2 regions of the Shewanella halifaxensis HAW-EB4 genome follow, and region 1 is predicted to be linked to the other one. Evidence: riboswitches for the same ligand, from Rfam matches in the RefSeq annotation. Region 1 holds a riboswitch; the other holds the start of a gene.
What was found. A riboswitch is a leader RNA that binds a small molecule or an ion and turns the genes downstream of it on or off. The one in region 1 is predicted to bind thiamine pyrophosphate.

Region 1 (7,874 bases):
CTCGCTGCCTAAAACGTTAATTATTTTAGATGCGACTTGGCAAGAAGCGCGCAAGATGTTGCGTCAAAGCCCTTATCTAAAAACGGCTAAGACGTTCGCTTTAACAGATACTCCTGATTCACAGTTTACTCTTAGGCGTAATCAGGTTGAGGGTGGCTTGTGCACACTCGAGTGTATTATTGAGCTATTTAAACAAGCTGGAATGCATGCTGAGGCGCAGGTATTAACTAGCGAGTTTAATGATTTTTGCCACTAATACTCATTATATCGCCTCGTGGTTTATAGTTTTTAAAACAAAGAACCCAGCTTAGGCTGGGTTCTTTACTTATTAATCAGATTTTGGCTTAACTTAACGGCATTGACTCAGGGGTCTTTTATTTTAAATGACCGTTAGGTAGATACATAAGAAGTGAGACACTGCGCCGCCTAGCACGAATAGGTGCCAGATAGCGTGGTTAAAGGGAATACGTTTAGCCACGTAAAAAATAACACCAAGGCTGTAAAACAGGCCACCGATAAGTAATAGATTAAAGCCCAAATCAGACATATTGGCGATTAACTCTTGCATTACTGTCACACATAGCCAACCCATGACTAGATACAGAACTAAGCTGAATGCTTTAAAGCGCCCAATAAATAGCGTCTTAAATAAAATGCCACCGATAGCCAGTGACCAAATAGCGATTAACACCCAATTGGCATCGCTGCTATCTAGTGTGACCAGCATTAGCGGGGTATAAGTGCCGGCAATTAACAGGTAGATGGCGCAGTGATCGGCTATCTTAAGTCGGTGTTTTAGCAAGGGAGAGGTCGCGCTGTGGTAAAGCGTTGAGCAAAGAAACAGCAAAATAATACTGCAACAGTACACCACCACGCCTGTTAACTGAATCAAACTTAAGTGATCATAGCCTTTAAGCAGACATAAAATCAGTCCAACGATCCCGGCAAACACGCCAATACCGTGGCTAATGCTATTGGCTCGCTCTTCATTCGCGCAGTAGCTTGCAGACGTTATCTGCTTATTTGTTGGCTTAGAGCCTTGATTGTCTGAAGCTGTCGCTTGTTCTACTGGCATCATATAAAAGACTTTTGGTTTGACCACAATTAGCGTCAGTGTAACATTTTTGATTTGAAAAGCTATAAGTTAAGCGCACACGTGTACGCTTAACTTATTTCTTAGATTTAACTCTCAAGACTTAATGCTTAATGCTTAATGCTCCAGCTTCAATATCGGTCTTAGCCCTGAACCTGAGATAAACAAATACCTCAGCTGCATATATTTAATCAAGCAGACTTAATTGAAAAGGATTTACCTGTAAGTTAATAAATTAAAAGACTGAAGGATTAAATTACAACCATGAAATAGTGTTGAACCAATAAAATCTTTTTTGCTCTAAGCTGTTGTCACTATGGAAATAATGTTCAATCAAGCTAAACAGTTAGGATGAAGCAATTGAGATTAGTAGGAAAATCGATGGCGATGCTTGAGCAGAATGTCGAAGTGGACATAAGCTTTACGGCTGACAAAAAAGAGGGGCCGGATCTGAGCCTCACTTTTGCCTCACTCGATTGTCACTCAAAGCTTGAAGTAAATTTATTAAGCGAAAGTTGCTTATTAAGTGAAATGAGCCAAGTAGCTGACTATAATAATGGCCATAGACACAAGACTGGATTTAATACCTTACTTGTCATCACCAGCGTATTCTTGTTGCACCTTATCGCTATCATTGTGATTAATCATTTATGGACTCGCGCAATACCGATAGCTAAAAAGGTAGTGGCCCCTAAAATTCAATCCTATCTGTACCAAATACCTAAAAATGCCTCTGAGCAAGTAATGCAAGTTGGTGGTCATGTTGATAATCACGTTGATAGTCAAGCGAAAGTAGAGCAAACGGTAAATCAGCAAGAAAATAAAGAGACTGCGGCCATTGTGCAGCCAGAGACAAAATGGGTACCTGTAAACGCTAATCAGGCAAATGAGCAAGTTAAGTCGGCCGTAATGGCACCGCTAGTCTCCAGTCCAACTCAGAGCTTAAACCAAAGAATAGGTCAAAAAACAAGCAGGCCAAGTCAATTTACTCAGTCTTATTTAGCAAAACAAAGGGCCAATAAACTCGATGATCTCGTTATAGACAGCGCTAATCAATACACGAGAAAACGCTCCTTAAGTGAGATGGATGCAGACATGCAAGAGTTGGTTTTTCTAGAGGTCGATAAGTACAGCAAGGTGAGCATCACCGATCACAGATTAGATCCAAACCGCATCGTTAGGCTGGGGGATACTTGCTACCGTATTGTCAAAGTACCAACACAAATTAACCCCTACGCAGAAAACCTAGGTTACCCCTTTAATTGTGGTGGCGATAAGATTAAAAAAGCCATTAACGATGCAATATCCGCTCGACTAGAAAAGCGCATGGTGAGCAAAAACCGCTAATTTTTTAGTTGATAAAAATTCATCTGTTTTTATGTTTTAATATGGATTTTAATTTAAATCTAAATATTACATGTGTTTACGGAGCTAATTATTTGTTTGCTCATCCCAGACGAATATCTACTTTAGCACTTGTATCTAACAAGTGGATAAGACTATACTGCCAGCTCATCTTGTCGGAGTGCCATATGGCTGAGACCGTTAATTCGGGATCCGTTGAACCTGATCAGGCTAGAACCTGCGAAGGAAACAAGCGAAATAACTGCAGAAAGTGGTGTTTAATTACATGCTCAAACAGTGTTTCGAAGGTTACGTGTAACTAGCGTTTTATTTTTGGCTATACGTTCAACTTTTCACATTCTCATTTCTCCTGACAAGCAACTTCATTTCTTTCTAAAAGTGAGTTTGCTAATGTCAAATCGTCGCGAAACCCGAGCTCAAGCTCAACAGTTTATTGATAACTTAAAGCCACTGCAGCACCCCAATTCTGAGAAAATTTACCTACAAGGCAGTCGAGCCGATCTAAAAGTGGGTATGCGTCAAATACACCAAGCAGATACCTTGATTGGTGGCAATGAAACTAATCCTGTTTTTGAAGCGAATCCACCGCTAAAGGTTTATGACTGCGCCGGTGCTTATTCCGATCCCGATGCTAATATCGATGTGCGCAAAGGGCTTGAAAAATTCCGTGAACACTGGATAGAAGAGCGCGGCGATACCGAGCAACTTGCCGGTGTGAGCTCGGGCTTTACCCAACAGCGATTAGCCGATGATGGCCTAGATCATTTACGCTTCGAGTCTTTATTGCCGCCACGCCGCGCAAAAACGGCTAAACGCGTGACCCAGTTACACTACGCAAGGCAGGGTATTATCACTCCAGAGATGGAGTATATTGCCATTCGTGAAAACATGGCGCTGGCAGAAGTTAATGACCCCATTTTAACTCAAAAAGATAAAGGCGAAAGTTTTGGCGCAGTGATTGGCGAGCCGATAACGCCTGAATTTGTCAGGCAAGAAGTTGCCCGTGGCCGCGCCATTATCCCATTAAATATTAACCATCCTGAAGCTGAACCGATGATTATAGGGCGTAACTTTTTGGTTAAAGTGAATGCCAATATTGGTAATTCCGCCGTGACATCGTCAATCGAAGAGGAAGTCGAAAAGCTGGTATGGTCGACTCGTTGGGGCGCCGATACCGTAATGGATCTGTCTACCGGACGTTATATTCATGAAACCCGCGAGTGGATTATTCGTAACTCGCCAGTGCCAATCGGTACGGTGCCTATTTACCAAGCGCTTGAGAAAGTTAATGGCATTGCTGAAGATCTTAACTGGGAAACCTTTCGCGATACCTTGATAGAGCAAGCCGAGCAGGGCGTTGATTACTTCACCATTCATGCCGGTGTGCTACTACGTTATGTGCCAATGACGGCAAAACGCTTAACTGGCATCGTTTCTCGTGGCGGTTCAATCATGGCCAAATGGTGCTTGTCGCACCATAAAGAAAACTTCCTCTATGAACATTTTAGAGATATTTGCGAGATCTGCGCCGCATACGATGTTTCATTATCGCTGGGTGACGGCATGCGTCCTGGTTCAATTGCCGATGCGAACGACGAAGCGCAATTTTCGGAGTTAACCACCTTAGGCGAGCTGGTTAAAATCGCTTGGCAATATGATGTTCAGACCATTATCGAAGGTCCCGGTCATATTCCAATGAATCTCATCAAAGAGAATATGGATAAGCAGCTTGAGCTGTGTGATGAAGCGCCGTTTTACACCTTAGGCCCGCAAACGACCGATATTGCACCGGGTTACGATCATTTCACTTCAGGCATTGGCGCGGCAATGATCGCTTGGTATGGCTGCGCCATGCTGTGTTACGTCACGCCAAAAGAGCATCTTGGTCTGCCGAACAAAGAAGATGTAAAGCAAGGACTCATTACCTACAAGATTGCTGCTCATGCAGGTGATGTGGCGAAGGGCCATCCTAGCGCGCAAATCCGTGATAACGCACTGTCTAAGGCGCGTTTTGAGTTCCGTTGGGAAGATCAGTATAACTTGGGTTTAGACCCTGATACGGCGCGGGCCTATCATGATGAATCTTTACCTCAAGAGTCTGCCAAAGTGGCACATTTTTGCTCCATGTGTGGTCCTAAATTCTGTTCAATGAAGATCACCCAAGAGGTACGAGATTATGCCGCGGCGAAAGAGCGTGACGAGCTAGCAAACAACATCGATATCAAATCCGATGCCGAGTATCAATCATGCGCAGATAGCGAAACGACGTCAGAGCGAGAGCTGGGCATGGCGCAGATGTCAGCCGAGTTTAAGGCTAAGGGCGCAGAGCTCTATCATGAAGCCGCCGATAAACAGCGTGATGCGGTATTAGAGGACTAGTCATGACAAGTGCTCGTCAAGTTTTGCCTGCTGTTCGTCCGATTGTGTGGACGATTGCGGGCTCTGATAGCGGAGGCGGCGCGGGTATTCAAGCAGATCTGGCAACCATGTCAGATCTGGACACCCACGCGTGTAGCGTTATCAGCGCAGTGACCGCGCAAAGCTCGGTTACAGTGTCGTTAGTCGAGGCGGTATCGGCGCAAATGCTGAGCTCTCAGCTCAATACTTTGGTAACAGACCTACCGCCAGATGCGATTAAAATCGGTTTACTCGCTGATCAGAGGCAAATCGCTTTATTAGCATTATGGTTACGTGATCAACAAGATATTTGGCTTAAAGCTGGTGTTAAGGTGCCGGTGATCTTAGATCCCGTGATGGTTGCAACCTGTGGTGATGCTTTAGCAAATGGGGGAGCGTTAGATTTTACCCCTTTCAAAGGGTTGCTGACTCTTATCACACCCAATGTTAGTGAGCTTGAAGTGCTTGCGGGCCATTGCTTAGACGATGTCGGCGCTTGTATTACCGCTGCCAAAAAACTCGCCGATGTTCTTGCAACGTCAGTACTGGCAAAAGGCGGCGATCGGGGCCCAAGTTGGTGCCAGCATCAGGCCAATGATTTACTGGTTTGTCGCGATGTGAATGGTATATCGGCTAAGCATCAGTGGCAAAGTTTTTGGCTATCGAGCATAAGAGAAGCCAGTGGTAATAATCATGGCACTGGCTGCACATTATCATCGGCCATTGCGGCTGTGATGGCTCATGGCTTTGTGCTTAATGATGCCGTCGTTGTGGCTAAAGCCTATGTGAGTGCGGGTCTTCGCGGGAGTTATCAACCAGGGAAAGGAGCGGGCTGCCTAGCAAGAACGGCGTGGCCAAGGGAGTTAAGCTTATTTCCTTATATCAAACAAGTCACACAGCAAGACCCATTACCGGCTGCATTGATTAACAATGCGCTATCGAGGACGGGCAAACTCAAAGGCTTTAAAAAGATTGATGAAGCCTTGGGGCTGTATCCAGTTGTCGCAGATGTTGCTTTGCTCGAAATGCTATTAAAAGCGGGGGCTAAGACACTACAGCTGCGAATAAAAGATACCAAGGAGCAGGCTCTTAAGGAGCAATCACTTGAGCAGCAGATCATTCAAGCAATAGCCCTTGGCCGTGATTATCAGGCGCGAGTGTTTATCAATGATCATTGGCAGTTAGCGATAAAGCATCAGGCTTACGGAGTACATTTGGGTCAGGAAGACTTGATTGAGAGTAATCTTAAGCAACTTGATGACGCGGATATTGCTCTTGGACTGTCGAGTCATAGTTATTTTGAGATCTTGCTCGCCAAGCAGCACAACCCATCTTATATCGCATTTGGTCATATATTTCCGACAACGACCAAGGTGATGCCCTCTAAACCGCAGGGACTCGCAAAACTGGCAAGGTATGTGTCTTTGATGAAGGGCGAGCTTCCTATCGTCGCTATTGGTGGTATCGATGCATCGAGGCTTGCAAGTGTGAAAGCAACAGGTGTGGATGATATTGCCGTGGTGCGGGCGGTGACAGAGTCAGACGACCCTGCTGCTGCATTTAAAGCGTTAGCGCAAGCATGGCTTGAGGAGTCATGATTATGTTTAAAGGTGCAATAAATAGGTCATCAGACGAGATAAGCCTATCTCTTAGTGATAGCGATTTTTTACATTATTCACGACAGGTATTGCTACCAGAAGTCGGTGAGGCAGGGCAGATCTTACTGGCTAATGCCCATGTCGCGGTAATAGGCATTGGCGGTTTGGGCAATGTAGCGGCCCAGTATCTGGCTGCTGCAGGAGTTGGTCACATAACGCTGGTGGATGGTGATGATGTGGAGGTATCAAACCTTCCTCGGCAACTGTTGTTTACCGTTAGCGATATTGGCGGCAATAAAGCGCAGGTAGCACAGAAAAAACTTAGCCATGCCTACACTCAAGTTAAGTTAGCAGCCGTTACTGATTACTTAACGAAAGACAATATCCAGCAAGCTTTAAGCATACAAGCTCTTGGCATACAAGAAATGGGCATAGAGGCTGGCCAATATGATCTGCTGCTAGATTGCAGTGACAACTTTGAAACCCGGCAATTGGTTAATAGGTTTGCCATTAGCAATCAGCTGCCATTAGTGTCGGCGTCAGCGGCGCATTTTCAAGGACAACTGCTCAATATCGATCAACGACACAGCCCCCAATCTGGCTGTTATCACTGTTTATTTCCTGCCGATATGCAAGTCGGTCAAAGCTGTCAAACCGTGGGCGTGCTGGGGCCAATGGTTGGCACACTTGCATCGATGCAAGCCTTAATGGCGTTGCAACAGCTATTAGGCCATCGGGACACCGTCGGTAAATTATTTCGCTTTGACGGTAAGCAATTTAGCTGGCGAGAAGCAAGACTTCCACGTAGCAAAGACTGCCTTGTATGCCGCGCTGACAGTAATAATAACAATGGCAATGGCAATGACTGTGAACCTGAATATCGAAGTTAAATTAGCATGGTACGGATGTAAACCTGTAGAGGTAGATTATGCAGCAAGAAAACAATAATGAAGCGGGATCAGTAGTGAAGGTGGAAGCCCAAAGTGGCATTTCAATCAGTATCAATGACGAAGTTAAACAGGTCGCTGCCAGCACAACGTTACAAGCTGTGATCCAAGCTTATGGCGTAGCAAGAGGCGTAGAAGTAAAGGCGATAGCCGCTGCACTTAACGCTGAGGTCGTGCCTCGTCAAAGCTGGCCGATTATCCATTGCCAAGCAGGCGATAAACTTGAACTCTTTTCTGTCGTGGCCGGAGGCTAAAATGTTAACTATTGCACAGCACCAATTTGAATCACGATTATTTACCGGAACGGGCAAATTTGCCGCGTCGGAGATCATGCTCACTGCCATTCAAGCATCGCAATCTCAACTTGTGACACTGGCGATTAAAAGGCTCGATCTTAAAACTGGTAGCGACAATATTCTCAAACCTTTGTTAGACAGAGGTGTAAAGCTTCTGCCTAACACTGCTGGGGCTCGC
Region 2 (7,874 bases), 690 kb from region 1:
GACACTTTCCAGAATAATACCGTATAAATTGCGGTACTAATAAATGCCGCAGCCCAACACCAGATGCTGCCTTTCATCGCAAAAACAAGATAAGCTAAAGCCAGTAATACCGCTACGGCCTCCCAGCCTGTTAAGGCTTCAGCTTCACCAAAAGCAGCAGTAAAACTATTGACTAACGTTAGCCAAAACTCAGACATAAAAAGTGCCCTATATTTAACACAAGAAACTTAACACGGGAACTTAGCACAAGAAACCTTGCCCTAAATCATCGTCATATATTGTTAAGGTCATAAGTGGTTGCAGGGCAATTCTTATCCTACAACCACCACATCTAAATAAATTTATTCGCTGTGACTTAGATTTAGCTCACCACCAATAAATTTGCATACGAACACTGCTTTACCAAACTTTTCATGAGCCGCTTGCATCTCAATTGCAAGCATGGACATCACATCGGCATATTCACCGACCACCTGAGTTGCCATCGCATTGGTAACGCGCTGGATGTTGTCATAGGAATCCACACGGGCAATAAACCACTTAATCGGGTCTAAGTAGTTATCTTGTAGTGGGTAGCAACTAATTTCTGCAGTTAATTTCATGATATTGACCTCAGCCACCAAAGGGTGGCTCAATTTGATTATTTAATTAAAAGAGTGATCAACAAAACCGGTTAACCAACTCTGACTCATGCTTACATCACACGTTTAACTATAACTTTAATTACAAGAACTTAAGATTAAACGTCATCCCCAGTTGGCGAGGATCACCGTAACGTATATATTGCTTATCAGCCCAGTCTAAATCAGGCTCATTGCCAAAGTAGAAACCACGAACGCCGTATTTTTCATCAAATAGATTACGGCCCCATAGATAAACTGACCAGATGTCTGCTTCATAACCCACTTTGGCATTAAAAACTTGGTATGCATCTGATTTGGATTCGTTACTGTCAGAGTAGTAAAAATCACTCTTGCCGCTAGCATTGACATTGGCAAACCAACCATTATCACTGCGATATGTCGCACCGATGCTAAAGGTATAGTTAGGAGAGTGCGCCAGTTCTCTACCAGAAAGGTCGACTACTGCGCCATACTTATCTTCATATTGATAATCGCCATAGGCCGTCTCAAGCCAACCAAGGCTGCCGTACAGGTTCAAGTTGTCTGTCGCGTACCAGTTACCGTCAAGTTCTGCGCCGTAGTTATTCGAGCTACCTGCGTTTTCAGTGAATAAGATAAAGTTACCCTCTTCGCCCGGAACCGTTGACTGCTGCGATGCCGCAACCTGTTGATCTTGTCTATCCATATAGAAGATGGCAAGATTCGTGCTCGCCTGGCCATCAAACCAAGTAGACTTCAAACCCAATTCATAGTTATAAAGAATTTCAGTGTCATACTCTTTCTTGCCAGCCAGCTCGTCTGGCAGCGACATATTAAAGCCACCCGCTTTGTAGCCTCGAGCCACACGAATATAAGATTCATGTTTTTCGCTTAAGGCCTTACTTAATGCAATATGACCGCCCCACATGGTTTCACTTGGCCCAAAGCTGTCTCCTGCAGAGTCACGGTAATCGCTATCTCGGCGCTCAACACGCAAACCTACAGATAGGGCATAACTTGCGCCTAAGTCAGAATCTAACTGACCAAACAGCGCATAGTTCTGTGCCTCATACTCAGCAGATAACTGGTTATAAGTATCGAGGGTGTCGTTATCTTCCTGTAGATCCATGGCATAAACGCCAATCAGCCAGTCTGTGCTATCTGCAAAAATACGCCCTGATTCAGTTGACGATAATCTAAACTCTTGAGTTAGCGTTTTTCGCTCACCTTTTTTATCCCAGTTATATTCGTACTCGCATGGGCTACCACCGCAATCTCGGCTAGCCCAGTAATCAGGGTTTGCCCAGTCACCATCGTAGTTATGGTGAGTGTCTGATTGTGCCAATGAAGTTAAAGAGGTCAGCTCAAAATTATCAGCTCCGGTATAGGTAAACTTAAGTGATGAACCTGTCGTGCGCTGCTTATCGACACCGGGGGCATCGGTTAGGGTATCAAAACCGTTATTATCCAGTGTCCAAGCGTCATAGCCATTATCATAGTCGGCATGTAGCAAGGTTAAATCAATTTCTAAATCGTCCGTTGCGTACCAACGTAACTTTGCACGGCCAGTAAACTCATCGCGACCATTCGTGTCTGTTCTATCGAGGTAAAGGTTATCGCGATAACCGTCTTGTTGATGCTGCTGCAAGGATACGCGGTAAAGCAGATCACCTGAATCGGTAAGAGGGCCCGAGCTAAAGCCACTGAAGGTCTGCAGATTGTCATCACCAAACGAGACCTCGGCGCCATGTTCAAAGTCATCGGTCGGGTCATTACTCTTAAGGTAGATAAGGCCCGCCAAGGCATTGGCGCCATAACGTGTCCCCTGAGGTCCTCTCAGCACTTCGACCTGCTGTAAATCATACATGCTAGAGACCATACCTAAACCAGATAGATCGATATCATCAACCACAAAGCCTACCGAAGAGTTAGGTGCGCCTTGATACTCCTCTTGCTCGCCCACACCGCGAATTTGAAAGTATTTAGGTCTAGAGCTACCGCCAGACCAGTTTAAATTGGCAACCGTATTTAAGATATCTTCAAAGTGCTGTGCACCTTCATCTTCAATTTGCTGCTGGTCGATAACGGTGACACTTGATGGCATCTTTTCTAAATCAGAGCCGCGAAAGTCTGACGTCACAACCAAGACTTCGATATCATCGTCAGTCTTTGATGCATCAGCATTAGCGAAGGTGTTAGAAGATGAGAGTGCTGCAATAACCGCGAGGGATATTGGCGAATAAGATTTTAGATTTAACATAGGACCTCAAAGTAAAATTTTGAGATCCGGCATCAGTAAAGAAGCGATCGGGAAATGACTTTTGGCCCATTCCTACGCCGGTATTAGCCGGATCAGGTTCAAAGGGTTCGTTTTGCAACATCTCAGTCAACGCCAATAAATCCAACTTTCGGTTTATAGACTTTAACACCCCTTGGCGAGCGCGATTATACATGAAATTCACAACTCGATGACAGACTTCTTTATAAACTTGATGGAAACGCATAAAAAAACGCCAGCCTTACTGACGTTTTGTTAACGTTTGTTACTTAAGTAAAAACTGAGGTACGCTTAATTAGAAAATGCCTTACGAACATACAGCTCAAATCGAGTCGCAGTCGCATTTGGAGCCACGGCGCTAACTTGCAGTTGCTGTTTTCCATGTAGTTTTACCGATTTCCAGCTCATACCTTCATCATCAATCGTCATTCCGTTTAGATCAAACCAGGTGAACTTGTATTGCAGCCTTAAGTCGGTTGATACCTGGCTGGCAATCGTACCAGTACCGCGTAAGAATCCACCTTCAGGTCGAGCCATGATATTGGTCACTTGTACCTCTTTACCAAAACTATTGTTATCTACTCGTACTTCCCCATTAGAGCCGACCATCACACCGGCTGTATGTGGAGCACATGCCGTGATAACAAATGCAGTAAATAGTCCCAATAAAACCTTTTTCATACCAATCCCCTTCTCAGCAGCAACGCATCGTCTATTTATACAGCCTATTTTTACAATCTACAGCCAAATTAATCGATCAAAAAGTGTGCTCTAGCGGTCGCGATTAAATGTTTACGGTTTGTTTGCCAACAATTGATACTCACATTGCCGACTCGACGGCCTTGGCGAGTGATTTTACACTCGGCGAAACTGTCTTTATGGTAACCCGCCCTTAAGTAATCAATTGAAAAATCCACGACCTTTGGCACTTTTGTGGTTTGCATAAACACCATCAATTGCACAATAGCCGACATCTCCATAAAACCTGCGATCACTCCACCATGCAACGCTGGCAAAATGGGATTACCTATGTTGTCATCTTTTGCTGGCAACTTGAAAACCAGCTCATCACCAAACCGCTCAACCCCCATACCGATAAACTTAGCATAAGGCACATGTTCTAGCAGATGACCAAAGTCATTCAGCTCTTTTGCCTTTCTAACAATGCTCTTAACGTCTAATTTGGCACTGTCGTCTAATGCGGGGTCAACAGATAAGTGCAATTCATCATGCATACTCGTCGCCTCCTATTAACGCCTGTCTAAACTCTTCACCCACCATCTCAGGGCTTATACGCATAAATGACCCCACCGCGTGAGCAATCGGATCATCTATAGAGTCTTGGTAGGCAATAGCGCGCGTAAAGGCAACACTTGAAGACAGTTTATAACACTCGGCAAAACCAAAAACGGGTTTGTGCGGCTCTGCGGGTTTCATATAGTCGACACGCAAATCGAGCGTAGGAGAGATCTCAAGTAAGCGAAACTTATCAAATATGGAGCACACCACCGCACAGCCACTCGCCGTATCCATCAATGTGGTGATGACACCACCATGGATCACGCCAGTATCAGGGTAACCAACAAGCTGAGTGTCGTAAGGTAGTTCAATTAGCACATGCTTTCCGCTACCTTCTAGCACCTTTAATTTAAGCTTACGGCATTGTGTCAACTGCTCAACAAATCGGCTCGCCATACCTGTTAGCGGGTAGCTATCACTGCTTACACTCATGCACTAGGGCTCAACATCGGGCCTAGTGGGTGACCGCCCAATAAATGCATGTGAACATGGAAAACCTCTTGGCCACCATGATGGTTACAGTTCATGATTAAGCGATAGCCATCTTCTGCAATACCGGCTTCTTGAGCGAGTTTAGCGGCCACCGACATCATACGACCCAAGGCTTTTTCGTCGGATGCTTTAATGTCGTTTGTTGTAGGGATCAAATGATTGGGAATAATTAACACATGCGTCGGCGCTTTAGGCGTAATATCTCTAAATGCCGTCACAAGATCGTCTTGATATAAGATGTCCGCAGGAATTTCACGTCGAATAATTTTACTAAATATGGTTTCTTCGGCCATTTGTCTGCCCTCAAAAGGAAATTACTAGCCATAGTATACTCGAAAATATGCACAAGGCGATGGACGATTAATGAAGTAAATCACGCAATTGGCTGGGGGTTAGCTGTACAGGAATTAAACATATGTATATACAATATGGTTGACTTTATATAGATTACGACTTCTAATAAAAAAAATATTTGCAGGAAGTATGACAATGCTTACAGAAAAAGAAACCGCACTCTTAGACGCGGCAACAGAGCTAGTACAAGAAAAAGGCATGATTGCACTGAACATGTCTGATGTACATAAACGAGCAGGCTACTCCCGCGCAGCCCAGTACCAGTCATTTAGCGATAAGAATGCACTACTTGCGGCTCTATGTATGCGTGAGCTTGTGAATAATACGACAGCAATCGAAGAGCAACGCTTCGATGAATTCACCGGTCAGTTCACCGTTGTGCTCAGACCCGTTGTGTATCGTTACTTGAAACTGTCGGATCGATTGATGATTGATTCCGCCTTCGCGCTGATGCTGGCCCAAGTTCGCTCACTGCCTGATGATGATCGCTTTAACCTCTTGAAAAGTGGATTCGAGTTTTTAAGTCAAGAACGCGAGATGAATAAGTAGTTCAATTTTCATCTGCTATACAAGTAAAGACTTCCGTCTCCCAAATCAGTGACTTAGCTGAAGTAGATAAATTAGAATGAATATAAAAATAGTCGCTTTATACCGACTATTTTTATATCTGAGCTTGCTCCCCCCTGTTCACAACTTACATCACCACTTGCGGGGCTTGTTCTAATACCAATTATATATTTAGTACGATTGGTATAAAATAAATTAGCTTGCTTTTGTAACACTCGATATTGGGCTTATATTGGGCACTAAAACCTGACCTTTAACTTTCAAAAACACTTGATAGCAATCGGAACAGACATAACGTCCAGCTAAAGTATTTTTAGTCTCAAACTGATTACAGAAAGTACATAAACCAAAACTAGCCACTTTTCTTTGCTCAAGCGTTATCTTTGGCTTCGGGGTGGTGTACTTAACTTGCACACCATCTGATATGCTTGCAACACTCTGACTTAAACCTATTACCAACACCTTGAACAGATAAATAGATAAGGCGATAACCGTACTGGCAATCATCGTCATAACACTAAGCTCTGACGCATTGGATTTAATGATAAAGAGTAAACCTGAAACACACATTACTACCGCTAAAAAGGTTAACGCCTTATCAATTAACGGTAGTTGAGCCTTAAACTCAAGATGATCAAACATGTTAACCTAGCTCTTTGATCAGATAGACAACGCCATCTTTCTCATAAACATTTTTGACTTCGTTACCTTCGCCTAACACAACCACTTCATTACCTGTATCTGTTACAGCGTTACCAGCAGCATCCAACACAATGGCTACACCAAGAGCTGTTAATAATGGAGAGCGGTATGCATGATAATGACGGTGGTTTTTTGGCACAACAATCACTTTAGTGCGGCTATATGGCTTTTTAACTTTCTGGCATTTTATCCCACCAGCACGCTCACAGCCCACTGTCGCGGCATCGACCGAAAAAACACCCAAGGATAAAATAGTCAATGCAGAAGTCAGCAGCACACTCGATATCGGTATCAATTTCATAATCAACTCTCTTTTCAAATTAATCAAACGTGAGCTGATCATAAAGCAAAGGTATACACGTGCATAGCAATATAGATATCTAGCCGCCTAGTTATGAACTTGCCCCAATTAAAAACCGCTATACTTACCGACAAAAAAGAATAAGCCTAATCGCCTCATTGCATCACTTCATGCATATTCGTCTGAGCCCAGGCTATTGCCTGTCCGCGACTCGATACGCCAATTTTTCTGAACGCACGATAAAGGTGTGTCTTTATCGTACTTTCGCTGACAAAAAGCTTATTTGCGATAGCAATATTGGTACTTCCACTACGTAATACTTGCAATACCTCACGCTCACGAATCGTTAAGGTTTCAACTTCATCAACCGCGGCATCGTTACTGCCATTACTCTCAGTAACGCATTGTGGAATAACAACTTTGCCTTTTACAATATCGGCCATGCCCTCACCTATCGCTTCCAGAGAAGCATCGGAATAAAATACCCCTGCGGTCACTGAAGGATGGATCAGGAACTTGGCATCAAGTTGTTTTGGAAAATGCACAAATACGACACGGGCAATATTACAGCCTTTCTCAATGCGCTTTTGAATTTGATATGCGGTTTGAACATCCACAGTGGACAGATCGACCAAGATTATAGTGATGCGGCTCTCTAACAGCTCGCCATTAAAGTGCTCTGGAGAGATCCGATGTAGTTTGACCAAGAACTCTTGTGGCCATCTGGTATTAAGAAGATCCGCAAATAAATGCGAGCGGGTTACCAGAACCCAATGTGTCACTTTAAACATAAACTAACTCCGTGTTTACTGTATATCACCATCCGTGTGCTTTTTATTGTAATACACTTAAACCATAAATAAACCTAAAAACACCTACAAATACGTCACTAAAAATAACAAAAAAGACTTAATTTGATATATAACCCTGAGTTACCTGAGCAGATGAAACCTCTCCATACTGCACAGCGGCAACACCATGTTCTGTGCCGCTTTGGTAAGTTGTCATTGAGATTGGATTAGCCATTTGTAGAACAGGAACGAGTCGTTGTTTCCCTACGGATTGAAATCTAGATTCAGATTAACCCCTTGCAGAGAAGAGGTGGCAATGATTTTGAAGCCACTTATTGATAATGCTAGCGCTAAATAAGCTCACCATACTAAAGAAGGTACAAGCAATGCCCTGCTGAGATGATAACCAGTGCAGCTTAGCTTGATATAAGGGGATATGTTCATTTTTTTCAGAGTAACTTAACGCCAGATCGAGAGATTTTTTGGCC

Region 2: another riboswitch for thiamine pyrophosphate. It lies ahead of SHAL_RS12815 (TonB-dependent receptor); the one in region 1 lies ahead of thiC (phosphomethylpyrimidine synthase ThiC).

What each region holds. Positions count from the first base shown of each region.
Region 1 covers NC_010334.1:2,280,104-2,287,977, forward strand. The annotation lists gene SHAL_RS09835 (DTW domain-containing protein) at 1-256, shown strand, start outside; gene trhA (PAQR family membrane homeostasis protein TrhA) at 380-1,078, opposite strand; gene SHAL_RS22385 (hypothetical protein) at 1,454-2,440, shown strand; TPP riboswitch at 2,605-2,703, shown strand; gene thiC (phosphomethylpyrimidine synthase ThiC) at 2,849-4,837, shown strand; gene thiE (thiamine phosphate synthase) at 4,840-6,453, shown strand; gene SHAL_RS09860 (HesA/MoeB/ThiF family protein) at 6,456-7,343, shown strand; gene thiS (sulfur carrier protein ThiS) at 7,382-7,654, shown strand; gene SHAL_RS09870 (thiazole synthase) at 7,656-7,874, shown strand, end outside.
Region 2 covers NC_010334.1:2,965,281-2,973,154, forward strand. The annotation lists gene pnuC (nicotinamide riboside transporter PnuC) at 1-197, opposite strand, end outside; gene SHAL_RS12810 (YkoF family thiamine/hydroxymethylpyrimidine-binding protein) at 342-602, opposite strand; gene SHAL_RS12815 (TonB-dependent receptor) at 724-2,862, opposite strand; TPP riboswitch at 2,915-3,045, opposite strand; gene SHAL_RS12820 (YcfL family putative periplasmic lipoprotein) at 3,172-3,561, opposite strand; gene SHAL_RS12825 (PaaI family thioesterase) at 3,630-4,115, opposite strand; gene SHAL_RS12830 (PaaI family thioesterase) at 4,108-4,611, opposite strand; gene hinT (purine nucleoside phosphoramidase) at 4,608-4,964, opposite strand; gene SHAL_RS12840 (TetR/AcrR family transcriptional regulator) at 5,161-5,574, shown strand; gene SHAL_RS12845 (hypothetical protein) at 5,788-6,234, opposite strand; gene SHAL_RS12850 (hypothetical protein) at 6,236-6,595, opposite strand; gene SHAL_RS12855 (LuxR C-terminal-related transcriptional regulator) at 6,751-7,386, opposite strand; gene SHAL_RS12860 (tetratricopeptide repeat protein) at 7,676-7,874, opposite strand, start outside.